Regions from separate parts of the Mesorhizobium sp. M0500 genome, predicted to be linked through region 3. Evidence: predicted binding sites of a transcription regulator. Region 3 holds the regulator's gene; each other region holds the start of a gene.
What was found. Region 3 encodes LexA, which represses DNA repair genes until DNA is damaged. Its sites were predicted from a motif close to TGTTCNNNNTGTGTTCNG; they were not measured.
Positions count from the first base shown of each region.

Region 1: a site for LexA is predicted at 5,431-5,448, ahead of NKI70_RS13105 (DNA recombination protein RmuC). Genes of this name have one in related genera too.
Region 2: a site for LexA is predicted at 5,939-5,956, ahead of recA (recombinase RecA). Genes of this name have one in related genera too.

Region 1 covers NZ_JAMYRB010000005.1:340,172-350,224, reverse strand. The annotation lists gene NKI70_RS13140 (LLM class flavin-dependent oxidoreductase) at 1-178, opposite strand, end outside; gene NKI70_RS13135 (DUF6481 family protein) at 410-838, shown strand; partial or broken gene sugE (quaternary ammonium compound efflux SMR transporter SugE) at 921-1,234, opposite strand; gene NKI70_RS13125 (hypothetical protein) at 1,389-1,514, opposite strand; gene NKI70_RS13120 (transglutaminase-like domain-containing protein) at 1,730-2,539, shown strand; gene NKI70_RS13115 (cation diffusion facilitator family transporter) at 2,662-3,624, shown strand; gene NKI70_RS13110 (GFA family protein) at 3,692-4,096, shown strand; gene NKI70_RS13105 (DNA recombination protein RmuC) at 4,136-5,398, opposite strand; gene def (peptide deformylase) at 5,502-6,032, shown strand; gene fmt (methionyl-tRNA formyltransferase) at 6,050-6,979, shown strand; gene NKI70_RS13090 (GNAT family N-acetyltransferase) at 6,976-7,485, shown strand; gene truA (tRNA pseudouridine(38-40) synthase TruA) at 7,504-8,259, shown strand; gene NKI70_RS13080 (hypothetical protein) at 8,241-8,849, opposite strand; gene dapE (succinyl-diaminopimelate desuccinylase) at 8,852-10,051, opposite strand.
Region 2 covers NZ_JAMYRB010000007.1:148,341-158,393, reverse strand. The annotation lists gene sufC (Fe-S cluster assembly ATPase SufC) at 1-137, shown strand, start outside; gene sufD (Fe-S cluster assembly protein SufD) at 181-1,449, shown strand; gene NKI70_RS15785 (cysteine desulfurase) at 1,629-2,870, shown strand; gene NKI70_RS15780 (SUF system Fe-S cluster assembly protein) at 2,876-3,271, shown strand; gene sufA (Fe-S cluster assembly scaffold SufA) at 3,381-3,761, shown strand; gene NKI70_RS15770 (GFA family protein) at 3,925-4,422, opposite strand; gene NKI70_RS15765 (TfoX/Sxy family protein) at 4,513-4,836, shown strand; gene NKI70_RS15760 (PfkB family carbohydrate kinase) at 4,871-5,803, opposite strand; gene recA (recombinase RecA) at 6,081-7,178, shown strand; gene alaS (alanine--tRNA ligase) at 7,438-10,053, shown strand, end outside.
Region 3 covers NZ_JAMYRB010000009.1:9,982-20,034, forward strand. The annotation lists gene NKI70_RS17915 (LpxI family protein) at 1-451, shown strand, start outside; gene lpxB (lipid-A-disaccharide synthase) at 441-1,607, shown strand; gene gltA (citrate synthase) at 1,712-3,040, opposite strand; gene gltX (glutamate--tRNA ligase) at 3,220-4,641, opposite strand; gene NKI70_RS17935 (ComEC/Rec2 family competence protein) at 4,738-7,203, shown strand; gene lexA (transcriptional repressor LexA) at 7,197-7,931, opposite strand; partial or broken gene kynU (kynureninase) at 8,374-9,622, shown strand; gene NKI70_RS17950 (hormone-sensitive lipase) at 9,719-10,053, shown strand, end outside.

The sequences.
Region 1 (10,053 bases), on a different contig from region 3:
CTGGCGCCGAAGCGGCATAATCGGGACGGTGATGCTCGCCCAGCCCAAACACGTCGAGGCCGACCTGGTCGGCCAGTTCGATCTCCTCGATCAGGTTGCGCAGCCGCTCATGCGCACCGATGGCGCCTGGCCCCGTTTCCGGGCTGACGTCGGCGAAGGTATAGAGACCGAGTTCCATCATGTGTCATCCTGGCGTTTTGTTTTTCGCGCTAGAGGTAGCGACCCGCCCGCCGCGCCGCCAGAGGGCCGGATGGTGAACAGTGCATGTCCGTTTCAGCCGAATTCAATCGAAATGGCGTCTCCCGGCTGCAACAGATCAGAATTTCATGGCTGGCATACCGTTTTGGCGCTTGAACTCTCGGTTTTCGCGCGTATGTAAGCCTCGCAAATTGACTTCAGGGAAGTGGACTTGGCTATCTATAGGGAAAAAGACGTTTTCGAGCGGCGCAATGCCGCAAACGAGGCAAAGAAGGCGCTTCTGGAGCGCTTCAAGGCAAAGCCGGCGCCAGATGATCCAGCGGTGCTGGCACGACAGGCCGAGCGCAAGGCGATCCTCGAGGCCCGCGCGATACGCGAGGCCGAAAAGGCCAGGCTGAAGCAGGAAAAGCTGGCGCGCGAAGCGGCCGAAAAGGCCGAGCGCGAGGCAGCTGCCGAAGCGGCACGCATCGCCGCGGAAGAAGCCGCACAGGCCGAAGCGAAGATCCGGGAAGCTGAAGAGAACGAGCGGATCGCCCGTTTTCTTGCCGACGAGGCCGAACGCAAGGCTAAGCGTGACGCACGCTATGCGGCGCGCAAGCAGCGCACCGGCAGGACGCCGCCCGGCTTCTCCGCGCGATAGCGCCTTCCGGCACTGATCAGCCGAATTCAAGAATCAGGGCCGCCTTGCAGCGGCCCCGAACGCGCTCGTCCGTCAGAATCGGCTAAGCCGCGAGCTTCAGTCCCATGATGCCGCAGACGATTAGCGCGATGCAGGCCAGCCTGATCGCCGTCGCTGGCTCGCCGAGCAGCCATATCCCAACAGCGCCGTGCCGACGGTGCCGATGCCGGTCCACACCGCGTAAGCGGTGCCGACCGGCAACGCCTTCAGCGCCAGGCCGAGCAAGGTCAGGCTGACGATCATCGAGGCTACCGTCAGGACGGTCGGCAGCGGCTTCGAGAATCCGTCGGTGTATTTGAGGCCGATCGCCCAGCCGATCTCGAACAGTCCGGCGAACAACAGGAAAATCCACGACATCGGAACGCTCCGTTTCGATGGCTTCCGGCCGATTTCTTGAAAAGCGCAAAAATTGCCTTCGCCGCATCCATAGGGGATGCGCGTGAGCTTAATGAACAATCATACCGGCCGCGTTTGCGGCCGGTCGAAATAAGCCGAAACGGTAGCTGCGGCCCTACTTGTCCTTCAGCTTCATCGCCTTCACCGGCGGTGCCTTCAGGGCCGGCGCCGGAGCGGGTTTCTTCGCGTCCTTCTTCGGCTTGCGGGCTTCCTTGCCTGCCTTCATCGCACCCTTAGCCATGATTCGTTCCTCCAGTTGATGTCTGGCGAAGTGAAACAAGAGAAAACGCTCGACTGCAAGAGGCCGCTGCCGTGCAGTCGCCCTGGCCGATGGCTGTCAACCGGTTTCTAATTCCCTCGTAAACCGCAGCGGTCCGTGCCATGGTCTTCTTCGCACTGCAGCATCAGCCCTTGCGTTTCGCCGGCTGATGATCAGGCAGGCCGGTCAGGACGACAATGCGGATCCACATCGGTTGCCAGATGAGCTTCGACTTCCCGCAGGAAACACCGCTGATCGCGATGCTAAACGTCCATTATTCGCGCGCATCCGATCTTGAGCGGCCGGACTTCCTGACGTCGAACCCGCCGGTGCCGATCGAAAGCTACCGCGACAGTTTCGGCAATTGGTGCAACCGTTTCGTTGCGCCGGCCGGGCGCTTTGCGTTCGGCACCGACGCGGTGATCCGCGACCCCGGCTCCTTCGAGACGCGCGAGCTGACGGCGTGGCAGCACGAGGTGCGCGATCTGCCATCGGAGACGCTGCTGTTCCTGCTGCCCAGCCGTTATTGCGAGAGCGACGTGCTGTCGAATGAAGCGTGGCGGCTGTTCGGCAGCACCCCGCTCGGCATTCCGCGCGTCCAGGCGGTCTGCGACTTCGTCCATAACCACATCGTCTTCAACTATTTCAATGCACGGCCGACGCGCACCGCCGCCGAGGCCTATCGCGAGCAGAGTGGTGTATGCCGCGACTTTGCTCACCTCGCTGTTGCCTTCTGCCGCGCCCTGAACATTCCGACCCGCTACTGCACCGGCTATATCAGTGATATCGGCCTGCCAAAGCCGTGGTCGGACATGGATTTCGCCGCTTGGATGGAGGTCTATCTCGGCGGCCGCTGGCACGCGTTCGACCCGCGCAATAACGCGCCGCGCATCGGCCGCATCCTGATTGCCTCCGGACGCGATGCCGCCGATGTGCCGCTGACCCACATTTTTGGGCCGGGCGCGCTGGCTGGCTTCAAGGTCTGGACGGACGAGGTCGTCGAATAGCCCCGCGCCGCCCTTTTTAACAACTGACCTTGTGAACAACTGGGCACTTCGGGCGTTGTGAGAGCTGTGGAGCGTGGGCGGGCGCTCCGCCAATCTCGGTGCATCAACCAAGGCAGCACACCATGGCGGCGCATGGCGGGTCGAAAAAAGTGATCTATGCGGCGCTCGCCGGAAATCTTGCGATCGCACTGACCAAATTTGCCGCTGCCTTGTTCACGGGCAGCTCGGCAATGCTCTCGGAAGGCGTCCACTCGCTCGTCGATACCGGCAATGGCAGCCTGCTGCTTTACGGCATGCACCGTGCCTCCCGGCCGGCCGACCGCACGCATCCGCTCGGCCATGGCCGCGAGCTGTACTTCTGGAGCTTCATCGTCGCGCTCCTCGTCTTTGCACTGGGTGCCGGCATATCGTTCTACGAAGGCGTGACGCACATCATGGCGCCGGAGCCGATCGCCAACGCCAAGGTGAACTACGCTGTCCTTGGCCTTTCCTTTCTCTTCGAAGGCACCTCTTGGCTGGTGGCGCTGAAGGAATTCCGCCACCAAAAAGGCAGCCACGGCTGGCTTGAGGCGGTGCAGCTCAGCAAGGATCCGAGTGTCTACACCGTACTCTTCGAGGACAGCGCGGCACTTCTCGGCCTCGTTGTCGCCTTCGCCGGGATATCGGCGGCGGAACTGCTGGACATGCCGAAGCTCGACGGCGCCGCGTCGATCGGCATCGCGCTCATCCTGGGCGGGACCGCGATCTTCCTGGCGCGCGAAAGCAAGAGCCTGCTGCTCGGCGAGCCGGCCTCGCCCGAGGTGCAAACAGAGGTGCTGGCCATCGTCCAGCAGGACCCGGCGGTGCAACGGGCAAATGGCGTGCTGACGCTGCATATGGGTCCGCAGGAGATCGTCGCCGCTTTGAGCATCGAGTTCGAGGATCATTTGTCGGCGCCGGAGATAGAGACCTGTGTCGAGCGCCTCGAGACGCGGCTGAAAGCGGAGATGCCGGAGGTGACGCGGCTGTTCGTCAAGCCGCAGACCACCGGCACCTGGGAACGCCGGAGCAAGGCCTTGGCGGCGTCCGGAGGGGAACCGGCCTGAGGAAAATGGCTGCGCCATCGGGCAGTCCCGGTTATGATTGCGGGCAAAAGCTCCAGGAGGAACGAAGATGAAAATCGACGGCGCGTGTCATTGTGGCGCTATCACTTACGAGGCCGAAGTCGATCCGGAAAAGACCACCATTTGTCACTGCATCGATTGTCAGAAGCTAACCGGAACGGCCTTTCGCGTCACCGTGCCGGCGTCCGAGGACAATTACAGGATCACCAAGGGCACGCCGAAGATCTACATCAAGACCGGTTCGAGCGGCGCCAAGCGCGCCCAGGCATTTTGCGGTGAGTGCGGCTCGCATCTCTACGCCACGTCGGCGGGCGAGGGACCGAAGGTTTACGGTATCAGGGTCGGCACGGCACGGCAGCGCGAGCAACTGGTGCCGAGAAAGCAGATCTGGCACCGCTCGGCGCTGCATTGGCTGCCGGAATTCGAAGGCACAACCATCATCGAGGAGCAGTAGCGCCAGACCCGGGCGAAGCCTCCGGTTCCGGCGTAGCTCTCAATCGTCGCCTTCGACGACCCTTAGCCTCAACTGCCCGGTTTTCGAATCGGCGACGCGCGGGCTGCTTTCCGCTTTTGCTCCGCTGCCATTCGAACCAGCGGTGTCCTCCGCCGGCTGCACGCCAAACTCCAGCGCCTCGATCTTTTGTCCGCGCCTGGTCACCTTCGATGTCGAGACCAGAATGTCGTCGATATCCTTGGCCGATTGGCCGAAATGCGTCTGCAATTTGCGCACCCGCTCGTCGAGCCGGGAGACGTCTTCCATCAGCCGGATAACCTCGCCCTGGATCAGGTGTGCCTGCTCGCGCATGCGGGCATCCTTGAGGATTGCCTGGATGACCTGGATCGACAGCATCAAAAGCGATGGCGAGACGATGACGATCCGCGATCGATGCGCCTTTTGGACAACGGCCTCGAAATTCTCATGGATTTCGGCGAACACCGATTCTGAGGGCACGAACATGAAGGCGGTGTCCTGCGTCTCGCCCTGGATCAGGTATTTTTCGGAAATATCCCGGACATGCACCTCGATGTCGCGGCGGAAAGCCTGTGCAGCGGACTTCTGCAGGTCGGCGCCTTCGGCGGCACGGATGGCATTCCACGCCTCGAGCGGAAACTTTGCGTCGATGGCAAGCGACGGTGCGCCGTTCGGCATCTTCACCAGGCAGTCGGGCCGGCTGCCATTCGACAAGGTCGCCTGGAATTCATAGGCGCCGTGCGGCAATCCGTCGGCGACGATGGCTTCCATGCGCGACTGGCCGAAGGCGCCGCGCGTCTGCTTGTTGGAAAGGATCGCCTGCAATTGCACGACCTGGCCGGCCAGCGACTGGATGTTGCCTTGCGCGATATCGATGACCGCCAGCCGTTCCTGCAGCTTGGCGAGGCTCTCATGCGTCGATCTCGTCTGCTCGGTCATGGTCTGGCCCAGGCGGCCGGTCATGGCATCGAGACGCTGGCCGATCGACTGTGTCAGTTCCGCCTGGCGCGCCCCGAACACTTCGGCGATGGCGCCCATGCGGCCCTGCATTTCCGCCTGGCTTGCCAAGATACCAGCCATCCGCACCTCGGCGTCGCGGGCGTGGTCGGCGGCTTCGGCGGCCGCCACTGCACGCGCCTTGGCCGATCGCCAGAGCGCAACGACGAGCGCCACGAACAGGCCGAGGAACAGCATTGCGCCGAAACCCAGGGCTTGGCCGAGCGTGATCGTGGTGGCGCCGAGGCGGGCGACAGGTTCGGACAGGATGGTGGCCAGATCGTTCATGTCGACAGCATAGATGATTCGGTCTGCCGGCACAGATCAAAACGTGAACGACCCGAAGGCGCCCCGGTTGACGCTTTTCCTGCGAGGTCTTAGGTGAGACGCCATGTCGATCAAGCCGCTTATCATCCTCCCCGATCCCGTCCTGCGCCAGGTTTCAAAACCGGTCGAGCGTGTCGACGGCGATCTGCGCAAACTGGCCGGCGACATGCTGGACACCATGTATGACGCGCCCGGTATCGGCCTCGCGGCGATCCAGGTTGGCGAACCCTTGCGCATGCTGGTGATCGACCTGGCCAAGGAGGACGAGACGCCGGCACCGCACGTCTTCATCAATCCCGAAATCCTCGAAAGCTCCGACCAGCGTTCGGTCTACGAGGAAGGCTGCCTGTCGATCCCGGATTACTATGCCGAGGTCGAGCGTCCGGCGGCGGTGCGGGTGAAGTTTCTCGACCGCGACGGCAAGCTGCAGGAGATCGAGGCCGAGGGGCTGATGGCGACCTGCCTGCAGCATGAAATCGACCACCTCAACGGCGTGCTGTTCATCGATCACATCTCCAAGCTGAAGCGCGACATGGTGGTCAAGAAATTCAAGAAGCTCGCCAGGGACAAGGCGCCGGGCAAGATGGTGGGGTAGGCGTCGACGAAATGCCCCTGCGTGTCATCTTCATGGGTACGCCTGAATTCTCCGTGCCGACGCTGCGGGCGATTGCCGGGGCCGGGCACGGGTTGACGGCCGTCTACACGCAGCCGCCGCGCGCCGGCGGCCGGCGCGGGCTCGAACTGACGCCGTCGCCGGTGCAGCGCGAGGCGGAGCGGCTTGGCATCGAGGTGCGGTCGCCGGTGTCGCTGAAGAGCGAGGCGGAGCAGGAGGCGTTCCGCGCCTTGCGCGCCGACGTCGCCGTGGTCGTCGCCTACGGATTGCTTCTACCCAAACCCATTCTCGAGGCGCCGCGGCTCGGTTGCCTCAACGGTCACGCATCGCTGTTGCCGCGCTGGCGCGGCGCTGCCCCTATCCAGCGCGCCATCATGGCCGGCGATACCGAAACGGGCATTATGGTGATGCGGATGGAGGAAGGCCTCGACACCGGGCCGGTGGCAATGGTTGAAAAATGTCCCATTGGACCCGACATGACGGCCGGCGATCTGCACGACCGGCTGATGGTCCTCGGTGCTGCGCTGATCGTGCAAGCGCTCGAACGGCTGGAGCGGAATACGCTGACATTTACCACACAGGCGGAGGTGGGGGTGACCTACGCCAAGAAAATCGATAAATCGGAGACTCGCATAGACTGGCTGCGACCTGCCGGCGACGTGCACAACCAGATTCGCGGCCTGTCGCCCTTTCCCGGTGCATGGTGCGAGGCCGAAATCGGCGGCCGCGTGGAACGGCTGAAACTGCTTCGCTCGACGCTCTCGCAAGGCGCCGGCGAACCGGGAGGAATTCTCGATGACCGTCTGACGGTCGCCTGCGGGTCAGGCGCGATCAGGCTGGTCGAAGTTCAACGTGCGGGCGCAAGGCCCATTGCCGCGCAGGAGTTTCTGCGCGGGGCCAAGCTCGAAAAAGGAATGAAATTGTCATGAGCATGATGTCCATACGCGCGGCGACGCCGCGGGACCGCGAGGCGATCCGCCTTGTCGAAGAACACGCGTTCGGCCAGCAGACGGAGGCCGGATTGGTCGACGCGCTGGTCACCGGCGGTGATGCCGTCGTCGAACTGGTGGCGGACGAAGACGGGCAAGTGGTCGGCCATATCCTGTTTTCACGGCTCTTCGTGCAGAATGGCGGCAAGAGTTTCCCGGCGGTGGCGCTGGCGCCTCTAGCGGTCGAGCCGTCGTTCCACGGCACCGGCATCGGCGGTGCCCTGGTACGCGAGGCTCATATCCGCCTGAAAGCTGCCGGCGAGACGCTCGCCGTGGTGCTCGGCGATCCGGCCTATTATGGGCGTTTCGGCTACAGCCGTGCCCGTGCCGCGAAATTCGACAGCGACTATCAGGGCGAAGCCCTGCAGGCGCTTGCCTGGGGCGAGGCGCCGGAGACCGGCAGGCTGGTCTACGCCTCGGCCTTCGGCTCAGCCCTTGCCGCCTGATTTCGCCTCGATCCGGGAATGCCGCGTTTTCGCCTCGACATCGAATATGACGGCAGTCTCTTCGCCGGCTGGCAGCGCCAGGCCAACCAGCCATCGGTGCAGCAGGCGATCGAGCAGGCGATCGAGAAGTTCTGTGGTCAGCAGGTTTCGCTGCGCGCCGCCGGCCGCACCGATGCCGGCGTCCATGCGACCGCTCAGGTGGCGCATGTCGATCTGATCAAGGCATGGCCCGGCGACAAGGTGCGCGACGCAGTCAACGCGCATCTGCAAGCGGCCAAGGTGCGCATCGCCATCCTGAAGGCCGCCGTCGTGCCGGATGGCTTCGATGCGCGTTTCTCGGCGATCGGCCGCCATTACCTCTACCGCATCGTCAATCGCCGCGCGCCGGCGGCGCTCGACAAGGGCAAGATCTGGTGGGTACCGAAGCAGCTCGATGCCGGTGCCATGCACGAGGCGGCAAAGGTGCTGCTTGGCCGGCATGATTTCACCACCTTCCGCTCGACCCAGTGCCAAGCCACCAGCCCCGTCCGCACGCTCGACCGGCTGGATGTCAGCCGGGCGGGCGATTTCATTGAGGTCCGCGCTTCGGCGCGGTCATTCCTGCACAACCAGGTGCGCTCGATGGTCGGCTCGCTCAAACGTGTCGGCGAAGGCGGCTGGACTGTTGCCGACCTCAAGGCGGCGCTTGAGGCGCGCGACCGTGCCGCCTGCGGTCAGGTGGCGCCGCCCGACGGGCTGTTTCTCGTCGGCGTCGATTATCCGACGCCTGGCTGATCCGGAACGCTGATCCCGAGCAGCGCCTGCAGGCCGAACAGGACGATCAGCGACGCCACGAACATGCCGGCAAAAACGGCGCTGCCGGCGGCCGCACCCCTGCCGATCGCAACGTTGGTCATCCGCCAGGTCAAGACCATCGACAGCGCGAACAACAGCAGCGACACGAGTCCGGAGACTTCGTTGGCCGACGTCAGGAAAAGCCGGATCAACGCCGATGGCAGCATCATCCAGGCGATGATCGCCGAGGCCCAATTGCTGGCCACGACATAATGGACGAAACGGCCGCCGACGCCGACCCGCGGCGCCACCAGGGCGAGGCCTATGAGCGGCAGCACCCAGGCGCCGATATCGACGGTGGCCAGGCGGATCAACATGCTGAAACGGCCGACGAATGCGTTGGGATCGCCGATCTCGTTGGCAATACCGACCCAGCCGACGATCAGTGCCGGCGCCGCGACGACGATGGCAAAAAAGGAGTTCCAGAAACCGTCCGCCGAAAGGTCGAGCAGGCGAAATCCGTCGGCCTTGCCGAGCATCAGCCGCCAGGCACCGGCAAGCGAAGCGTAGGTTTCATCCGCTGAAAGCATCACTAGGATATGTCCTGCGCAAACCAGTCTTCAACGAAGCGCAGATAAATCTGCGTCAGCGTCTCGAGGTCGGCAATCGCCACGCGTTCGTCGACCATGTGCATGGTCTTGCCGACAAGGCCGAATTCGACCACCGGACAATAATCCTTGATGAAGCGGGCATCGGAGGTGCCGCCGGAGGTGGAGAGCGCCGGCTCTCTGCCGGTCACCGCCATGATCGAGCCGCCAAGCGTCTCGATCAACCTGTCGTCGCGTGTCAGGAAAACATGGCTCGGCCCGTCGCGCCAGACGATCTCGTAGTCGACCGGCGTCTTCTTGCCGGCGCGGTATTTCTTGCGTTTCGCCGCCCGGTCGAGGCGGTTGTGGATCTCGGCTTGGATCGTCTCGACGGTCCATGTGTCGTTGAAGCGAATATTGAAGGTAGCCGCCGCCTTCGCTGGGATGACGTTGGTGGCAGGGTTGCCAACATCGATGGAGGTGACCTCAAGATTGGTCGGCTGGAAATCCCTTGTTCCGTTGTCGAAGACGGGGTCAAGCAAGGCGTCGACCAGCGTCACCAGGCCGCGCACGGGATTGTCGGCTAGCTGCGGATAGGCGGCGTGTCCCTGGCGGCCGTTGACGACGACCGTGCCGGAGAGCGAGCCGCGCCGGCCGATCTTGATCATATCGCCGAGCGCGTCGGGATTGGTCGGCTCGCCGACGATCGCAGCATGCCATTTCTCACCCTTGACAGCCGCCCATTCGAGCAGTTTCGTCGTGCCGTTGATCGCCGGCCCTTCCTCGTCGCCGGTTATCAGCAGCGAGACCGAACCCTTCGGGCCGCCCTTCTGCGCAATATGTCGCCCTACCGCCGCGACGAAACAAGCAATGCCGCCCTTCATGTCGACGGCGCCGCGGCCGAACATCTCGCCATTGGCGATGTCGGCGGCAAAGGGCGGGTGCGTCCAGGCTGTTTCATCGCCCACCGGCACGACATCGGTATGGCCGGCAAACATCAGATGCGGGCCGTTGCCGGAACGCCGCGCGTAAAGGTTCTCTATGTCAGGTGTGCCGGATTCGGAAAACACCGGGCGCTCGACGGCAAAGCCGAGCGGCTTCAACATTTCTTCCAGCGCGCTCAGCGCACCGCCTTCGGCGGGCGTCACGGAAGCGCAGCGGATGAGAGCAGCCAGATTTCTGGTCGGATCGGTAGGCAGCGTCATGG
Region 2 (10,053 bases), on a different contig from region 3:
AGCGCCTGCTCCAATACATCGTGCCGGATACGGTGCACGTGCTCTACAGGGGTCAGGTGATCAAGTCGGGCGACAAGTCGCTGGCGCTCGACCTCGAGGCCAATGGCTATGCCGGCGTGATCGGGCAAGCCGCGTGAGATGCCAGCAGGCCCGGAAGGCAAGCCAAATAAGGCGATACTGATGAATATGCACACGACACCCCAGCGAACATTGGCCGAAACGGCGCTGATCGACGCCTTTGGCGAGCGGCTGTCGCTGCTGCCCGGCGACGGCGCGGTGATGCTGAAGCGCGACGACGCCATCGAGGCGATCAAGGGCGGCCTGCCGACGCGGCGCGTCGAATCCTGGCATTATACGGACCTGCGCCGGCTGCTGACTTCGGTGCCGGACTTCGATCCGGCAGCGGTCGCGAAAGCCATTGCGCCGATCGTCGAAGGCTCCAGCGTTTTACCGGTGCTGAACGGCGTTTCGAGCGCGAAATGGGCTGTTGTCGAGGGCGTCACGGTACAGCGCCTATCGGAGAAGCTGACCGACGGCAGCATCGCCCCGGGGCTGGATTCCTATGGCAGCGACGATGCCATCGGCGCGCTCAACACCGCCTTTGTCGCCGACGGCTATTTCGTCGACATCGCCGACGGTGCCCAACTGGACAAGCCGGTCGAAATGCAGAATTTGCAGGCCGGTGGACAGACGCATGTACGCTTGGCCGTCCGCGTCGGTGCCCGCGCCAACGCTGTTATCGTCGAACGCCAGGCGGGCGAGGGGGCGGCACTGGTCAGCTCGGTCAGCCAGCTTGTGCTTGGCGAGGGCGCCGAAGTGACATGGCTGGTCGTGCAGGAGCAGCCGGATACGGCGACGCATCTCGCCCAGTTCAAGGCGCATCTCGGTAAGAATTCGAAACTGACGCTGTTCGTCATGAATGCCGGCGGCAAGCTGGTGCGCCAGGAGGTCGTTGTGAAGACGACCGGCGAGGGCGCCGAATTCACCCTGCGCGGCATCAATCTGCTCGCCGGCGACACCCATACCGACGTCACCATGGTGCTCGACCACGCCGTGCCGCACACAGCCTCGACGGAAGTCATCCGCAATGTGGTGACCGGCAGCGCGCGCGGCGTCTTCCAAGGCCGCATCAATGTCCACCAATATGCGCAGAAGACCAACGCCAAGATGGCCTGCAACACGCTGCTGTTGTCGGACGACGGCGAGTTCTCGACCAAGCCGGAGCTCGAAATCTTCGCCGACGACGTCGTCTGCGGCCATGGCGCGACCGTCACCGAGATCGACCACAGCCATCTGTTTTACCTGATGGCGCGCGGCGTCGACGAGAAGACCGCGCGCGGCCTGCTGGTCAAGGCCTTCGTCGCCGAGGTGATCGAGGAACTGGACGACGAGGCCATCGTCGAGGCGCTTGAAGCGAGACTCGACGATTGGTTTTTGACGCACGGGTAGAGGTGACTGAGGGGTTGGTGCCAACACCCCTCATCCGTCGCCTTCGGCGCCACCTTCTCCCACAAGGGGAGAAGGAGAGGCGCTCTTCCTTCTCCCCTTGTGGGAGAAGGTGGCCGAGCGAAGCTCGGTCGGATGAGGGGTGCTGGACGGAATGAGGCGGTGCCTCGAGAGAGCTTGTGATGGACCAGAAAGTCGAAAACATCCCCTACGACGTCGAGGCGATCCGCCGCGACTTCCCGATCCTGTCGCGGCAAGTCTACGGCAAACCGCTGGTCTATCTCGACAATGGCGCCTCGGCGCAGAAGCCACAGGCGGTGCTCGACGCCATCCAGCACGCCTATTCCCAGGAATATGCCAACGTCCATCGCGGCCTGCATTTCCTGTCGAATGCCGCGACCGACGCCTATGAGAAGGCTCGCGAGACGGTTCGCCGTTTCCTCAATGCGCCGAGCACCGACAACATCGTCTTCACCTCGAACACCACGGCGGCGATCAACACGGTCGCCTATGGTTTCGGCATGCCGAACATCGGCGAAGGCGACGAGATCGTGCTCTCGATCATGGAGCATCATTCCAACATCGTGCCGTGGCATTTCATCCGCGAGCGGCAAGGCGCCAAGCTGGTCTGGGTGCCGGTCGACGATCTCGGCGTCTTCCACATCGAGGAATTCGAAAAGCGGCTGACCGACCGCACCAGGCTCGTCGCTATCACGCATATGTCGAATGCGCTGGGCACGGTGACGCCGATCAAGGAGATTGTGCGCATCGCGCATGCCCGCGGCATTCCGGTGCTGGTCGACGGCAGCCAGAGCGCCGTGCATATGCCGATCGACGTGCAGGACCTCGACTGCGATTTCTTCGTCTTCACCGGCCACAAGGTTTATGGCCCGTCGGGCATCGGCGTGCTCTACGGCAAGAAGGATATTCTGGAGCGCATGCGCCCGTTCATGGGCGGCGGCGAGATGATCGAGGAGGTGACGCAAGACATCGTCACCTACAACGATCCGCCGCACCGTTTCGAGGCCGGCACGCCGCCGATCGTCCAGGCGATCGGGCTGGGTGCCGCGCTCGAATACATGGAAAACATCGGCCGCGAGCGCATCGCCGCGCACGAGGCCGATCTGAAGGATTATGCGCATCAAAAACTGCGCGCCATCAACTCGCTGCGCATCTTCGGCGATGCGCCCGGCAAGGGCGCCATCATCTCGTTCGAGCTGCAGGGCATCCACGCGCATGACGTGTCGATGGTCATCGACCGGCAGGGCGTGGCGGTGCGCGCCGGCACCCATTGCGCCCAGCCGCTGTTGAAACGCTTCGGCGTAACATCCACATGCAGGGCATCGTTCGGCATGTATAATACCAGGGCTGAAGTCGATGCTTTGGCCGATGCGCTGGAAAAGGCGCGAAAGTTCTTCGGGTGACGATCATGGATGATGCCAGCCACACCGCCGAAAGCACGGCACTGGATATGACCACCAATGCGGCGGTTTCCGGGTCAACGATTCCCGCCGACGAACTGGCGCGGCTGACCGACGACATCGTCTCGGCGCTGAAGACGGTCTATGACCCGGAAATCCCGGCCGACATCTATGAGCTCGGCCTGGTCTACAAGATCGACATCGAGGACGACCGCTCGGTCAAGATCGACATGACGCTGACCGCGCCGGGCTGCCCGGTGGCTGGCGAAATGCCGGGCTGGGTCGAAAACGCCGTCGGCGCCGTCGAAGGCGTCTCCGGCGTCGAGGTCAACATGACCTTCGACCCGCCCTGGTCGCCCGACCGCATGTCGGAAGAGGCGCAGGTGGCGGTTGGGTGGTACTAGCATCCGACCAGCCAGAGGCTGGCGCACTTGCGCCGGGTACAAAACTTCACCATTTTAGGTGAGGAATCATTCGGCAGGCCTTGAACCTGCGCGCATGGAGAAGGAAAACATGGGACGCTTCGCCGTCATCACGATGACCGAAAAGGCCGCCGACCGGGTTCGCGAGATCGTTGCGACCCGTGAGAATGCGCATGGCATTCGCCTTGGCATCAAGAAGGGCGGCTGCGCCGGCATGGAATATACGGTCGATCTGGTGACCGAACCCAATACCAAGGACGACCATATCGAGCGTGACGGCGCCCATGTCTATGTCGCGCCGGAGGCGGCCCTTTTCCTGTTCGGCACCGAGATGGATTTCGAGCAGACGACGCTGCGCACCGGCTTCACCTTCCGCAATCCGAACCAGAGCTCGGCCTGCGGCTGCGGCGAATCGGTCGAATTGAAGCCGGCTGATCTGAAGGCACTGGCCGAAGCACGCGCTTCGGCCTGAGAATTTTCTTTTCCTTAGTAGGATTTCGCGAGACCCCCTCATCCGGCCGCTTCGCGGCCACCTTCTCCCCGAGGGGAGAAGAGGTCGCGAACGGTTGAGCCAGTCTCTTCTCCCCAGCGGGGAGAAGGTGGCCCGAAGGGCCGGATGAGGGGGACTGCCGAAGCTAATCCACCCACATCCCCGTTCGCTTGTGCCAGTCTGCGATCGACTCCTCCGGGTAGACGTCGAACACCTTGTCACCCTTGCCGATGTCGGGCTCGACCCAGTTCGCCTTGTATTTCAGCATCAGATGCACCTTCTCCGGCGGTTTCGGCAGGTCTGTGTCGATCGCCGAGGCAAACGGATGCACCAGCTCCGGCCAGGTCGGATCGTAGAGCCAGAGTGCCGTCCCGCATTTCGTGCAGAAGTTCCGCTCGCCCGTCGAGGTCTCGCGTTGCGGGTGCTCGTCGTCCTCGATCTCGGCGCGGTAGACGCCGAGATGGCGCTTGCCCTGGATTTTCAGCGTTTCGTAATCGGCGCCGAGATTGATGGCAAAACCGCCGCCGCCCTGCTGCTTGCGGCAGATCGAGCAGTAGCACAGCATGAACGGCACCGGCGTGTGGCTTTCCACCTCGAAACGCACGGCATTGCACCGGCAGGACCCTTTGAGCAGAAGCGGCATGAAAAACTCCGACGAAATTGATTCTGAACTTGTCAGGATGGTGCCGGTTGCGTCGATGACAAGGGGAAATCCGGGTGACATGATCGCCGCATGGACAACGAGCGCATAGAAGAGCTTTTCGAAGGCCTCGGCCCGGTCAGCATCCGCAAGCTGTTCGGCGGCAAGGGCATCTATTTCGACGGCGTCATCGTCGCCATCGTCATCCGTGGCGAATTGATGCTGAAGGCCGACGCCGAAAGCGCCCCGGATTTCGAAGCGGCCGGCTGCCGGCAATGGACCTATACCGGCTCGCGCCACGGCAAGCTCGTGTCGATGCCCTATTGGAGCGTTCCCGACAGCGCCTTCGACGATCCCGACGAGATGGCGATCTGGGCACGCCGCGCCTACGAGGCAGGACGGCGCGCCGGCAAATAGGCTGCGTCATGCTTCGGCAATTCCGGGCCGCACTTCATGCCAGGTCCCGCGCCTCGGGCACGAGCGCCAGCGCTTCGGCAAAGCCAGCGCTGGTGAAGGCGGCACTCTCGACGACGAGCATAGCTGCGGCAATGCCTTCGCGCAGTGCCGCGCGTAGCGTCAGGCCGCGCAGCAGGGCAGCGATCGTGGCGCCTGCCAATGCGTCGCCGGCGCCGGCAGTATCGGTCCGCTTTTGTAGCGGCGGTGGCGAGATCGAGAACGCGCTCAATTCGTCGAAACCGAGCACTGGTTCGTCGCCGGCGGTGATCACGCCGCTTTTCAGCCCGGCGCGTATTAGGCCGTCGACGATGCCTTGATCGTCAGCATCGATGCCGACGTCGGCGAGCACGCCGGCCTCCTGCCGGTTCATGAAGGCCAGCGCCAGACGGTCGAGCACCGGCATCAGCCGCGCCGCCTTATTGGGCGAGACCGCAAGCGCAAACACCGGCTTGTCGGCGGCGAGTGCCGCCAGCCGCCCCAGCGCGGTCGACGGCAGGTTGGCGTCGCACAGCACCGCGTCGGCCGAACCGATCGCTTCCCGCACCTTGGCGCGGCGGATCTGCTTGGGAAGCGCCAGCTCGTAGAGCACCATGTCGGCAAGGCCGGCGATCAGCCCGCCGTCGCTATCGATCAGCATCGTATGGCTTGGCGTTGCTCGGTCGAGGAACACCGCCGACAGGTCGGCAATGCCGGCCTCGGTGACGGCGCGTAAAACCGTGTCGCCAAGGGCATCGCCGCCGCGCACCGAAAGCAGCGAGGCCGAGGCGCCGCGTCGCACCGCACAGCGCAAGGCGTTGAAGACGGCACCGCCGACATGCTCGCGCATCGTGCCGGGGTTGGAAGCGGCCGGCACGAAGGCGCCGGCAACCCGGCCGCGCCGCTCGATATAGGCGCCGCCCACGGCCAGGATCGTCGGGGATTTGATCATGCCGTCAAAATGCCCTTTAGCTGTTGCCCGGGGGAGACTAGGTCGCCGGGCGGAACCCTGCAATCGCGGGTCCGATTCGGTTGGTGACGGCAACGGCGCCGCATGCGAGGCGAGACACATCGGAAGCAATAATTGCGAAACAAAAATAGAACAAATAGGGATATGCGTTATTTTTCAAACCCTTGGTGCTCATTGACAAATGAGAACAAATGAGGTACATTCTTTTAAGGATTGCGGGATTGTCCGGCCTCCATTGACGACCACGGGGTGATGTATCATGGCTCAGAATTCTTTGCGGCTTGTAGAGGACAAAGCGGTGGACAAATCAAAGGCTCTGGATGCGGCGCTGTCGCAAATCGAGCGTGCCTTCGGCAAGGGCTCGATCATGCGGCTCGGCGCGAACGAGCAGGTCGTCGAGATCGAAACGGTGCCGACCGGCTCGCTTGGGCTGGACATCGCGCTTGGCGTCGGCGGTCTGCCGCGCGGCCGCATCGTCGAGATCTACGGGCCGGAAAGCTCGGGCAAGACGACGCTGGCGCTGCACACGGTGGCCGAAGCCCAGAAGAAGGGCGGCATCTGCGCCTTCGTCGATGCCGAGCACGCGCTCGACCCGGTCTATGCCCGCAAGCTCGGCGTCGATCTCGAAAACCTTTTGATCTCGCAGCCCGATACCGGCGAGCAGGCGCTGGAGATCTGCGACACGCTGGTGCGCTCCGGCGCCATCGACGTGCTGGTGGTCGATTCGGTGGCGGCGTTGACGCCGCGGGCGGAAATCGAAGGCGAGATGGGCGATTCGCTGCCCGGCCTGCAGGCCCGCCTGATGAGCCAGGCACTGCGCAAGCTCACCGCCTCGATCTCGCGCTCCAACACCATGGTCATCTTCATCAACCAGATCCGCATGAAGATCGGCGTCATGTTCGGTTCGCCCGAGACGACGACCGGCGGCAATGCGTTGAAATTCTATGCCTCGGTCCGCCTCGACATCCGCCGCATCGGCTCGGTCAAGGATCGCGACGAGGTCGTCGGCAACCAGACCCGCGTCAAGGTCGTCAAGAACAAGCTGGCGCCGCCCTTCAAGGTGGTCGAGTTCGACATCATGTATGGCGAGGGCGTCTCCAAGACCGGCGAGCTGGTCGATCTCGGCGTCAAGGCGGGCGTGGTCGAAAAGTCGGGCGCCTGGTTCTCCTACAATTCGCAGCGTCTTGGCCAGGGCCGCGAAAACGCAAAACTGTTCCTGCGCGACAATCCCGACACGGCGCGCGAGATCGAGCTGGCGCTACGGCAGAATGCCGGGCTGATCGCTGAGAAATTCCTTGAGAACGGCGGCTCCGAAAGCAGCGACGACGGTTTCGAGGACGACGCCGGGGTGATGTAGGGCAGGCGACGCCTCGCTGAGCCTCAGCCAGGTTTCGATTTGATGTTTTGATTTTGAGTTTGCGTAATCGATGCGTTTCGAACCGCCGGCCCAGGGCCGGCGGTTCGCGTTTGACGGCGAGGCAGACGCATTTCAAGGCGCTGGTGAAAGCCGGGATTTGAGCCCATTTGGTGTTTCTGGACAGGCTGCGGTGCGACCGCTAAAAGGCCATGTCTATTTTCCGCCGGCAGCCGGCGGTTCTCTCGAAAAGGCAGTATTCATGAGTGGCGTCAACGAGATCCGGTCGGCATTTCTCGACTATTTTCGCAAGGAAGGTCACGAGGTCGTCGCGTCAAGCCCGCTGGTGCCGCGCAACGACCCGACGCTGATGTTCACCAATGCCGGCATGGTGCAGTTCAAGAACGTTTTCACCGGTCTGGAGAAGCGGCCGTATTCGCGCGCCACGACTGCCCAGAAGAGTGTTCGCGCCGGCGGCAAGCACAACGACCTCGACAATGTCGGCTACACCGCGCGCCACCTGACCTTCTTCGAGATGCTCGGCAATTTCTCCTTCGGCGACTATTTCAAGGAGCGGGCCATAGAGCTTGCCTGGAACCTGATCACCAGGGAGTTCGGGCTGAAGAAGGACAAGCTGCTGGTCACCGTCTACCACACCGACGACGAGGCGGCCTCGTACTGGAAGAAGATCGCCGGCCTTTCGGACGATCGCATCATCCGCATCGCGACTTCGGACAATTTCTGGGCAATGGGCGACACTGGACCTTGCGGGCCGTGTTCGGAGATATTCATCGACCGTGGCGAGCATATCTGGGGCGGCCCTCCCGGCAGCCCCGAGGAGGATGGCGACCGTTTCCTTGAATTCTGGAACCTGGTGTTCATGCAGTACGAACAGGTGACGAAGGAGGAGCGCGTCGACCTGCCGCGTCCGTCGATCGACACAGGCATGGGCCTCGAGCGCATGGCATCCATCCTGCAAGGGGTTGAAAGCGTCTTCGAAACCGACCTGTTCCGCCACCTGATCGACGCTGCGTCGTCGGCGCTTGGCAAAGGTCCGGATGCGGACGCCGTCGCATCGTTGCGCGTCATCGCCGATCACCTGCGTTCGTCCTGCTTCCTGGTCGCCGACGGCGTGCTGCCGTCCAACGAAGGACGCGGCTACGTGCTTCGTCGCATCATGCGCCGCGCTATGCGCCACGCGCAGTTGCTCGGCGCCCGCGATCCGCTGATGTGGCGCCTGGTGCCGGCACTGGTCCGCGAGATGGGCCAAGCCTACCCGGAACTGGTGCGCGGCGAACAGATGATCACCGAAACGCTGAAGCTGGAAGAGACGCGCTTCCGCAAGACGCTGGTGCGCGGCTTGGGCTTGCTTTCGGAGGCGACGGAAAAGCTGGCCTCCGGCGACATGCTGGATGGCGAGACAGCGTTCAAGCTCTACGACACCTATGGCTTTCCGCTCGATCTGACGCAGGACGCGCTGCGCCAGCGCAACATCTCGGTCAACCTTGCCGGCTTCACCGAGGCGATGGAGCGGCAGAAAGCGGAGGCGCGCAAAAGCTGGGCCGGCTCCGGCGACGTGGCGACCGAGACGGTATGGTTTCCGGTGCGCGAGAACGCCGGCGCCACCGAGTTCCTCGGCTATGAGACCGAGCAGGCGGAAGGCCTCATCCAAGCGCTGGTCAGGGGCGGCAAGACCGTCGACAGCGCCGGCAAAGGTGACGCCGTTGCCGTGGTTGTCAACCAGACGCCGTTCTATGGCGAGTCCGGTGGCCAGATGGGCGACACCGGCGTCATTTCGGGCGACGGGTTCTCGATCGAAATATCCGATACCCAGAAGAAGGCCGATGGGCTTTTCGTCCATCTCGGCAAGGTGGCTAACGGCACGGTCAAGACGGGCGCGACCGTCGAGCTGAAGGTGGACCACGCGCGTCGCTCCAGGCTGCGCGCGAACCATTCCGCCACGCATCTGATCCATGAGGCGCTGCGCGAGGTGCTGGGTACCCATGTGGCGCAGAAGGGCTCGCTGGTCGCGCCCGAGCGTCTGCGCTTCGACATTTCGCACAACAAGCCGATCTCGCCTGGCGAGCTCGAAGAGGTCGAGCGCATGGCAAACGAGATCGCCGTTCAGAACGGCCCTGTAACCACGCGGCTGATGTCTGTCGACGACGCCATTGCCGAAGGCGCCATGGCGCTGTTTGGCGAGAAATATGGCGATGAAGTGCGCGTCGTTTCGATGGGCACGGGCTTGCATGGCGCCAAGGCCAACCGGCCCTATTCGGTCGAGCTATGCGGCGGTACCCATGTCAGGGCGACCGGCGATATCGGCCTGGTGCGCATCGTGTCCGACAGCGCGGTCGCTGCCGGCGTACGCCGCATCGAGGCGTTGACCGGCGAGGCGGCCAGAAAGCATCTCGACGAACAGGACAAGCGGTTGAAGGCGGCCGCCGCCGCGTTGAAGATTTCGCCGGCCGATGTGCCGGCCCGCGTCGAGGCGCTGCTCGACGAACGCAAGAAGCTCGAAAAGGAGCTGACCGAGGCGCGCAAGAAGCTGGCGCTGGGCGATCGCTCGCCAGCCGGTGTGCCGGCGGAAAACGAAACCATTGCCGGTGTCGGTTTTCTCGGCAAGGCGGTATCGGGCGTCTCGCCAAAGGATCTTAAGCCGTTGGCCGATGCCGGCAAGAAGTCGCTCGGCTCCGGCATCGTCGTCTTTGTCGGCGCCGGCGAGGACAACAAGGCAAGCGTCGTCGTCGCCGTCACCGATGATCTGACCGGCCGCTTCAGCGCCATCGATCTGGTGCGCGTCGCGTCCGCGGCATTAGGCGGGCAGGGCGGCGGCGGGCGACCCGATATGGCTCAGGCCGGCGGCCCGGACGCCTCG
Region 3 (10,053 bases):
CGCCGCCGAAGGCCTGCTGACCAAGGCGGCGCCACGCAAATCCGACTGGCGCGACATCGAGGCGGCGCACGCGGCGGCAAAAGCCATCGGCGCGCTGGATATCGGCCAAGCGGCTGTTGCGGTCGGCGGCCGCGCCATTGCGTTGGAAGGCGTCGAAGGCACCGACGGGCTGCTCGAGCGGACAAGGGAGTTGCGCGGGCACGGCAGGCTGGCCGGCGGGAGCCGAGGTGTTCTGGTCAAATGCGCCAAGCCCGGTCAGGAACTGCGTGCCGATCTGCCCTCCATCGGCCCGCTGACCGTCGAGGCGGCGCATGCCGCCGGACTGGCCGGCATTGCCGTCGAAGCCGGTCGCTCGCTAGTGCTCGAAGGTCCCGCCACCATCGGACGTGCCAATGCGCTCGGCCTGTTCGTAATCGGCCTGCCTGCTGCGGAGCCGGCGCATGGCGAATGAGCGGCCGTTGAAGATAGCCGTCGTCGCCGGCGAGGAGTCCGGCGACCTGCTTGGCGCCGACCTTGTGCAGGCGCTCAAGCGCATGACCGGGCGCGAAGTTCGGCTTGTCGGCATCGGCGGCCGCCATTTGCAGGCGCTCGGCCTGGCGCCATTGTTCGACGGCAGCGAGATCGCACTGATGGGGCTTAGCGCCATCCTGCGCGACCTGCCGCGCCTGATGCGTCGGATCGGCCAGACGGCAAACTCTATTGCCGGTGAAAAGCCCGATTGCCTTATCACCATCGACAGTCCGGATTTCTCGCTGCGCGTCGCCAAGAAGGTGCGTGCCGCCGATCCGACTATCCCGATCGTCCACTATGTCTGCCCGAGCGTGTGGGCTTGGCGGCCGGGCAGGGCGGCGGCGATGAAGCCATATGTCGATCACATTCTTTGCATCCTGCCGTTCGAGGTGAAGGAACTCGCTCGCCTGGGCGGGCCGCCCGGCACCTATGTCGGGCATCGCCTTGCACACGATCCGGGCATAGTCAGTGCCGCCAGGGCGCAGGCGCAGCCGCGTAACCTCTCCGCTGACCGTGTGAAAACGTTGCTTGTATTGCCCGGTTCGCGTCGCGGCGAGGTGCGGCGCCTGGTTGGGCCGTTCGGCGAAACGCTGTCGATCCTGCGGGCGCGCGGGCACCGCTTGCGCCTGCTATTGCCGACGGTGCCGCACGTCGCCGACCTGGTCAGGACCTCGGTCGCGAGCTGGGACGAGAAGCCGGAGATCATCCTTGATGCCGAACGCAAATGGCAGGCCTTCGGCAAGGCGGATGCGGCGCTGATCGCGTCGGGGACGGTATCGCTGGAACTGGCACTGGCGGGTGTGCCGATGATCTCCTGCTACCGGCTCGATCCGGTCATGCGCATGGCGCAGCCGCTGATCAAAGTATGGAGCGCAGCCTTGCCCAATCTCATTGCCGACCGGCCGGTTGTGCCGGAACACTACAATCAATATGTGCGGCCGCATTATCTGGCGCGGCAGCTGGAGGCGCTGTTCTCCGATACCGCCTACCGCACCTGGCAGAAGCATGGTTTTGCCGACATTGCCGGGCGTATGGCAACCGCCAAGCCGTCAGGCGAGATTGCCGCGGGGTTGGTGATGGGGATGGTGAGGAAGTGAGTGAATTGCGAATAGTGAATTGTGAATAGTGGTTTCTATGGACAGGGAGCGACGCTTCGCTACTCCCATTCACCATTCACCATTCACCATTCACCATTCACCATTCACCGCTTCGCGATTGGCACGTAGTCCCGTTCCGGCGCGCCGGTATAGAGCTGGCGCGGGCGACCGATCTTCTGGTGCGGGTCCTCGATCATCTCCTTCCACTGCGCGATCCAGCCGACGGTGCGGGCGACCGCGAACAGCACGGTGAACATGGTGGTGGGAAAGCCCAGCGCCTTCAGCGTGATGCCGGAATAGAAATCGACGTTCGGATAGAGCTTCTTCTCGATGAAATAGGAATCGGTCAGTGCGATCCTTTCCAGCTCCATGGCGATGTCGAGCAGTGGATCGTCCTTGATGCCGAGCTCGCCCAGGACCTCGTGCGCGGTCTTCTGCATGATCTTGGCGCGCGGATCGTAATTCTTGTAAACGCGGTGGCCAAATCCCATCAATCGGAACGGATCGTTCTTATCCTTGGCGCGCGCAATGAATTCCGGGATGTGATCGACATGACCGATCTCGCCCAGCATGTTCAGGGCTGCCTCGTTGGCGCCGCCATGTGCGGGACCCCACAGGCAGGCGATGCCGGCAGCGATACAGGCAAAAGGATTGGCGCCCGACGAGCCGGCCAGGCGGACGGTCGAAGTCGAGGCGTTCTGTTCGTGATCGGCGTGCAGGATGAAGATGCGCTCCATCGCGCGCGCCAGCACCGGATTGATCTTGTATTCCTCGCAAGGCACGGCGAAGCACATATGCAGGAAATTGGCTGCGAAATTCAGCTCGTTCTTCGGGTAAATGAATGGCTGGCCGATGTGGTATTTATAGGCCATCGCCGCGATCGTCGGCATCTTGGCGATCAGCCGCATTGACGCGACCATGCGTTGATAGGGGTCCGAGATATCGGTGGAATCGTGATAGAAGGCCGACAGCGCGCCGACCACGCCGCACATCACCGCCATCGGATGCGCATCACGGCGGAAGCCGGTGAAAAAGCGCGACATCTGCTCATGCACCATGGTGTGGCGCGTCACCCGGTAGTCGAAATCGTCCTTCTGCGCCTTGGTCGGGAGTTCACCATAGAGCAAGAGATAGCAGACTTCGAGGAAGTCGCCGTGCTCGGCCAATTGGTCGATCGGGTAGCCGCGGTGCAAAAGAATGCCGGCATCGCCATCGATGAAGGTGATTTCCGATTCGCAGCTCGCAGTCGACGTAAAACCGGGATCGTAGGTAAAGACGCCGGCGGTGTTGTAGAGCGAACCGATGTCGATAACGTCAGGTCCTACCGAACCACTTCGTATCTTGAATTCATGGATTTTGCCGCCGAGTTCCAGCTTGGCCGTCGATGCCTGGGTTTTGCCGCCAAATTCCATTTTTGTCGCAGGTTCGGTCATAGCAAACTCCTTTTTGTTTCCTCAGGCCGGCAAAGGCAAAATATCTGAACCCAACACGTCAAAAGCATCGGAATACGCACATTTGCGCCCGCAATTGAATCTGCGCGGCAGATTAGGCCAAGACCCAATGTTGCACTGCGAAACACACCTTTCAATGCCAATCTTCTTGGGCCAGTTTGCTAATCGATTTGATCAGCGATCCGCGCCAGGCTTTCCTCGCGGCCAAGCACGGCCAGCACATCGAAGACACCTGGCGAGGTACTTTTGCCGGTGAGCGCGGCGCGCAAAGGTTGGGCCACGGCGCCGAGTTTATGGCCGGCGGCCTGCGCATAGTCGCGGATCGCGGCTTCGGCTGAGGCGGCAGACCACTCCGAAACCGTGGCTAGTGCCGCATGAGCGCCCCGCAGGATCGCGCGCGCCTCACCGCTGAGCAGCGCCGCCGCCTTCTCGTCGACCGGCGCCGGCCGCTCGACGAAAAGGAATGCAGCCCCTTCAGCAAGTTCGACCAGCGTCTTGGCGCGCTCCTTCAGGCCCGGCAAAGCGGCAAGCAGTTGCGCCCTGCGTCTGTCGTCGAGGCGCGCGGCGATTGCTGGGCCGCCTTCAAGATAGGGCAGAGTGGCGATGAAGATGTCGAGCAGCGCCGCGTCGTTCATCCGGCGCATATGCACGCCGTTAAGTGCCTCGAGCTTGGCGAAGTCGAAACGGGCGGCGCCCTTGTTGACGTCGCCAATGTCGAACCATGTAATCATGTCGGCGATCGACATGATCTCATCGTCGCCGTGGCTCCAGCCAAGCCTCGCCAGATAGTTGAGCAGCGCCTCCGGCAGGTAGCCCATGGCCCGATAGGCTTCGACGCCAAGCGCACCGTGCCGCTTCGACAGCTTGGCGCCGTCGGCACCGTGGATCAGCGGGATATGCGACATCGACGGCACCTCCCAGCCCATGGCCTGATAGATTACGGTCTGGCGTGCGGCGTTGGTCAAATGATCGTCGCCGCGGATGATGTGGGTGATGCCCATGTCGTGATCGTCGACGACGACGGCATGCATGTAGGTGGGATTGCCGTCCGAGCGCAGAATAATGAAATCGTCGAGATCCTTGTTGGGAAAGCGCACGTCGCCCTGGACGCGGTCATGCACCACCGTCTCGCCGTCTGTCGGCGCCTTGATGCGGATCGCCCCCTTGGCGCCGGGCGGCGCCTCCGACGGGTCGCGGTCGCGCCAGCGCCCATCATAGCGGGGCGGCAGCCCCTTGGCTCGCGCTGCCTCGCGCATCGCCTCCAGCTCCGCCGGCGTCGCGTAGCAGTAATAGGCCTTGCCCGAGCGCACCAGCTCCTCGGCCACCTCGCGATGGCGCGGCGCGCGCTCGAACTGCGAGACAGGTGCGCCGTCCCAGGTGAGTCCGAGCCAGGAAAGTCCGTCGAGAATGGCTGCCGTCGCCGCATCGGTGGAGCGCTCGCGGTCGGTGTCCTCGATGCGCAGCAGCATCGTGCCGCCTGTGTGCTTGGCATACAGCCAGTTGAACAGCGCCGTGCGCGCGCCGCCAATGTGCAGATAGCCGGTGGGCGAGGGGGCAAAACGGGTGACGACCTTATCGGGCATGGAACTCTCAGGCGGGCGAAGGAAGTGGGTTTGCGGACTTTCGCGCGTTGCGCGTTCATGTAGCATAGGAGGTCGAGGGCGCAAGGGGCAGACCCGATGGCTGTGCGAGGCCGTGGTGCGGGCGAGGGCGAGGACGTTGGCAGCGGCGTCAGCGAACGCTTGCTGTTTGCCGCTCCCCCGCCTGTCCTGCCGGCACCGGCATTGCTACCCGCTCCGCGCTTCGATGCTCCGTCGCTGCCGGCCAGCGACCCAGCAACGGTTCTCGTGCCCGCGGGCGAGCCCATCGTACGCCTGCCCAGGCGTTTCCGCCTCCCGTCACCGTCCCGTATCCGCAACAGCGTAACCACGGCAGCCGGTCTGGAACTCGACCGCGGCATCGCCTTCCTGCTGGTGCCGGTGTTCCTCGCATGCGGGGTGGTCGTATATTTCGGGCTGTCGGTGGAGCCGGCCTTTCCACAGCCGATCGCAATCGCGCTCCTCGCGGCCCTTTGTGCCGTCGTCTCGCGGTCATGGCCCAGGACGCGCCTGTGCTTCATGGTGGCACTGCTCTGCGCGCTTGGCGTACTTGCCGCCAAGTTCGAGACATGGCGTGTCGGAACGCATATGCTCGGTTCCGAAATCTCGACGCGGCTGACGGGTCGCGTCGTATCGTACGAGCCCATGGCGAGCGGCCGCATCAGGCTGACAATCGATGTGATCTCAACCGCCAGGCCGACACTGCGCTACATGCCGGAACGGGTCCGCGTTTCGGCGATGAAGATACCGGCTGAGCTGACCGCCGGTTCCGAGATCACCGGCTATGTGCGGCTGCTGCCGCCGACCGGCCCGGTGCGGCCCGACAGCTATGATTTCTCCTTCGACAGCTATTTCGCCGGTATCGGCGGCAGCGGCTTTTTTCTCGGCAATCCGAAAGTCGTGTCGTCGGGCAGCATGCCGCTTGCCGCGCAGCTTTCTTCCGCGATCGAAGACGCGCGCGAATCCATCGCCGACCATATCCGCAGCCGCATCGGCGGTGCCGAGGGCGAGATTGCTGCTGCGCTGATCGTCGGCGTGCGCGCCGGCATTCCCGAGGAGATCAACGAAGCGATGCGGCGCACCGGCATCTACCACATCATCTCCATCTCGGGGCTGCATATGGCGTTGGTCGCCGGCACCATCATGGCGCTGCTGCGGGGTGCCTTTGCGCTGTTTCCCGATTTCTCATCGCGACGGCCGGTCAAGAAATATGCCGCGGCCGCCGCGCTTTTTTCGATTGCGGCCTACCTCGTCTTTTCGGGCATTGTCGTGGCAGCCGAACGCAGCTTCATCATGCTGGCGGTGATGCTTATCGCCGTGCTGTTCGACCGGGCCGCGCTCACCATGCGCAACCTGGCGATCTCGGCCATCGCGGTCATCCTGGTGTCGCCGCACGAGGTGGTCGGTCCGAGTTTCCAGATGTCCTTCGCCGCGACGGCGGCCCTTGTCGGCGCCTATGCAGGCTGGTCCGATTACCGCGCCGGCAGGGCCACCACGCCGCCGCCGCGGCGGTCGCCGCTACGCTTTGCCACTCGAAAGGTCCTGCTGGGCATGTGCGGTCTGGCCATGACCTCGATCATTGCAGGGAGCGCCACGGCGCTTTTCGCCATATGGCATTTCCAGCGCGTGGCGCCGCTCAGCCTGTTCGCCAATCTGGCCATCATGCCCATCGTCTCACTGGTCGTCATGCCCTTCGCCGTTCTCAGCGCGCTGGCGATGCCGTTCGGTGCGGATGGCCCTTTCCTCTATGTCATGGGCAAGGGGCTGACGGCGATGATCGCCCTGTCCGGGTGGATCTCGGAGCGCTCGCCGATCGATGCGGTCGGGCTGATTTCGCTGAGATCCGTCCTTCTGGTGACGATCGCCCTCGTCATTGCCAGCATGGCGACGACCTGGTTGCGGCTGGCGGCACTTCCTTTTGCGCTCGCCGGCTTGCTGACGACAACGCAGACACGCATACCCGACGTATTGGTCTCGGAGGACGCACGGCTGGTCGCGCTGCCGATCGGCAGCGGTGAACTCGCGGTCAACCGGGCACGCCCGAATGAGTTCACCATCGACAACTGGAAACGCGCGCTCACATCAGAGGCTATCGTCGCGCCGGAAACACCTGGAAAGAACGACCCGCAATTCGACATTGCCGATCCGGCCGACCTACCGCCGGGCATGCCGTTCATTTGCACGGACGGCCTCTGCCTTGCCAGGCATCCATCCGGCGCGATCATCGCGCAAGCCAAGGACCGCGATATTGCGCGGCCAGCCTGCGCCTTTGCCAGCTTGATCGTCATCGACGACGCCACCGCCCATAACCCCTGCTACTACGACCGGCTGGTCCTCGTCGTCACCAAACGGCAACTGGCGCGCGCGGGAAGTGCCGCCGTCTATTTCGATCCACAAGCGGCAACGCGCGCCGAGATCCGCTTTGCCGTCGAAAAATCATACCGGCCCTGGCACGTGCAGCGGAAATTTTCACGCGCGGCACGGGGCCTGCCGCCATACCGCAGGGCCGACAACCCCAAAGCCGGCGCCAAGGGCGGAGCTCAGTAGCGGCGGATCAGTCCGACGAGCTTGCCCTGCACCTTGACCCTGTCTGGTCCGAAGATGCGCGTCTCGTAGGCCGGATTGGCGGCTTCCAGGGCGATCGAGGCGCCCTTGCGGCGGAACCGCTTCAGCGTCGCTTCCTCCTCGTCGACCAGTGCCACCACGATCTCACCGGGGCTCGCCGTATCGGCATTGCGGATGATCACCGTGTCGCCGTCGAAAATGCCGGCCTCGATCATCGAATCGCCTTTGACCTCGAGCGCATAGTGCTCGCCGCCCATGATCATATCCGGCGGAACCGAAATCGAATGCGTCTGGTGCTGGATGGCATCGATCGGCACACCAGCGGCGATGCGGCCCATCACCGGGATCGAAACGGCGGCGACGACATCGTCGTCATTTCCGGCTGCGGGCACGCGCGACGATGACGGCTTGCCTTGCCGAGAACCGCCTTGCCCAAGACTGCCCTGGATGACACTCGGCGAGAACTTGCGTGCCGCATTGAGGCCGGGGGCGATCGAGTCAGGCAGGCGCAGCACCTCCAGCGCACGGGCCCGATTGGGCAAACGGCGAATGAAGCCGCGCTCCTCCAGCGCCGTAATCAGCCGGTGGATTCCGGATTTGGAAGCCAGGTCGAGCGCTTCCTTCATCTCGTCGAATGAAGGCGGGATACCGCTTTCCTTCAACCTTTCGTGGATGAACATAAGCAGTTCGTGTTGTTTGCGTGTCAGCATAGCGACCCCCAACAGAATCAGAAAAACAAACCCAGAACAAACACTATCTGTTCCAGTTGTGTTCCGCAACTGTTTAAAGTTTAATGAATGCGTTAAGGCTCGGGAAACAAACGACGTCCCCTACCGGCGTACCGCATTTTCACCGCCGCGAGCCTCATCGCCTTGATTCTGCTTTCGTTTGCGCCCTTCTGGCCTCCTAGAAGGCGGCACTGGCATCGGCCGTCGGTCGGCAAAGGGCACGGAAGTGAACCCCTATCGACTGTGCGGTTTGGTCAATGCACCGTGAACGAAACGAACTCAAAACGCCAACCTCGCGGTTAAGTTTCCACCGCCTGGTCAGGCTGCTTCTCGCCGGTGGAGCCTTGCTGCGCATAACCAGGTAATGGAAGAACAGTCGATGCGTGTCCTGCGTTGCGTTGGATCTTGGGGGAGCAGACAAATCATGACAGGAATTCCCGATCTCGTGGCCATAAAAGCGATGGATGCCGCGGATCCGCTGCGCGCGATGCGCGACCGCTTTGTGTTGCCGCAAGGAGTGATCTATCTTGACGGCAATTCGCTAGGAGCTGCTTCACGTGCCGCTTTCGATGAACTGCACAAGGCCGCGACCCGAAGAATGGTCGCATGATCTCATCCGCGCATGGAACACGGCCGGCTGGTTCAACATGCCGCTTGAACTTGGCGACCAGCTCGGGCGCCTGATCGGTGCCGCGGCCGGCCAGACGGTGGTCTGCGACACGACATCAGTCAACATCTACAAGCTGCTGCACGCCGCCATGGCCATGCGACCGGAGCGGCAGGTCATCGTCGCCGAGGGCGATAGTTTTCCGACGGACCTCTACATGGCCGAGGGTGTGGTTTCGACGCGAAAAGATACGCTGCTGCGCCTCTCGGGGGTCGACGCGCCGACCATCGAAGAGCTGATCGACGAACGCACCGCCGTGGTGCTGGTCAACCACGTCAACTACAAGTCGGGCGAACTGCGCGACATGCCGACGCTGACGCGCAGGGCTCAGGAAGCCGGGGCGATGATCGTCTGGGATCTCTGCCACACCGCCGGCGCGATGCCAGTCGAGCTCGACAAGGCAAACGCCGATTTTGCCGTTGGCTGCACCTACAAATATCTGAATGGCGGCCCGGGCGCGCCTGCCTTCATCTATGCGGCTGAGCGGCATCTTTCCGACATCCAGCAGCCGCTCACCGGCTGGTGGGGCCATGCACGGCCCTTCGCCTTCGAGCCAGGCTATGCGGCCGGCACCGGCATCCGCCGGTTTCTGTGCGGCACCCAGCCGGTCCTGTCGATGCGCACGCTGAAGGGCGCGCTCGACATCTGGAACGATGTCGACATGACGGCGGTGCGCAAGAAGAGCATCGCGCTGGCGGATCTGTTCATCGAGCTTGTCGAGGCAAAGTGCGGCACTTACGGGCTCACGCTCGAAAGCACGCGCGATGGGGAAAAACGCGGCAGCCAGATTTCATTCATGCATGAGCATGGCTACCAGGTCATGCGCGCGCTGATCGAACGTGGCGTGATCGGCGATTTTCGCGCGCCATCGACCATGCGCTTCGGCTTCACCCCGCTCTATGTCGGCTATGCCGATGTCTGGCAGGCCGTCAAAGTGCTTGAGGATATCCTGCGCACCGGTGCGTGGAAGGATGCGCGCTTCGCCATCAAAGCAGCTGTCACTTGAGATTGATGCGAGAGCTGGAATCGTGAGGCTGGCGACGACGTGCCGCGCGATGCTCACGGCTACGTTGCAAGGCCATATTGCCAGGGAGGGCGCAGGGTGTTCGAACGTCACATTGCCGATTGGGACAACGCCTATGCCAACGGCGCCAACATAGCCGGCAGCGATCGCTGGCCGGCGGCCTGGATCGAGCCCGCGCGGGTTTTCCGCGACGTGCTTTCGACCGAGGGCAGGGCGCGGCTCGACATGGCCTATGGCGACAACCCACGCAACCGGCTCGATCTTTTCCTGCCGGCCATCAAGCCCAAGGGACTCGTGGTGTTCGTTCATGGCGGCTACTGGATGGAATTCGACAAGAATTTCTGGTCGCATCTTGCCGCTGGCCCTGTTGATCGCGGCTATGCGGTGGCGATGCCGTCCTACACGCTCTGTCC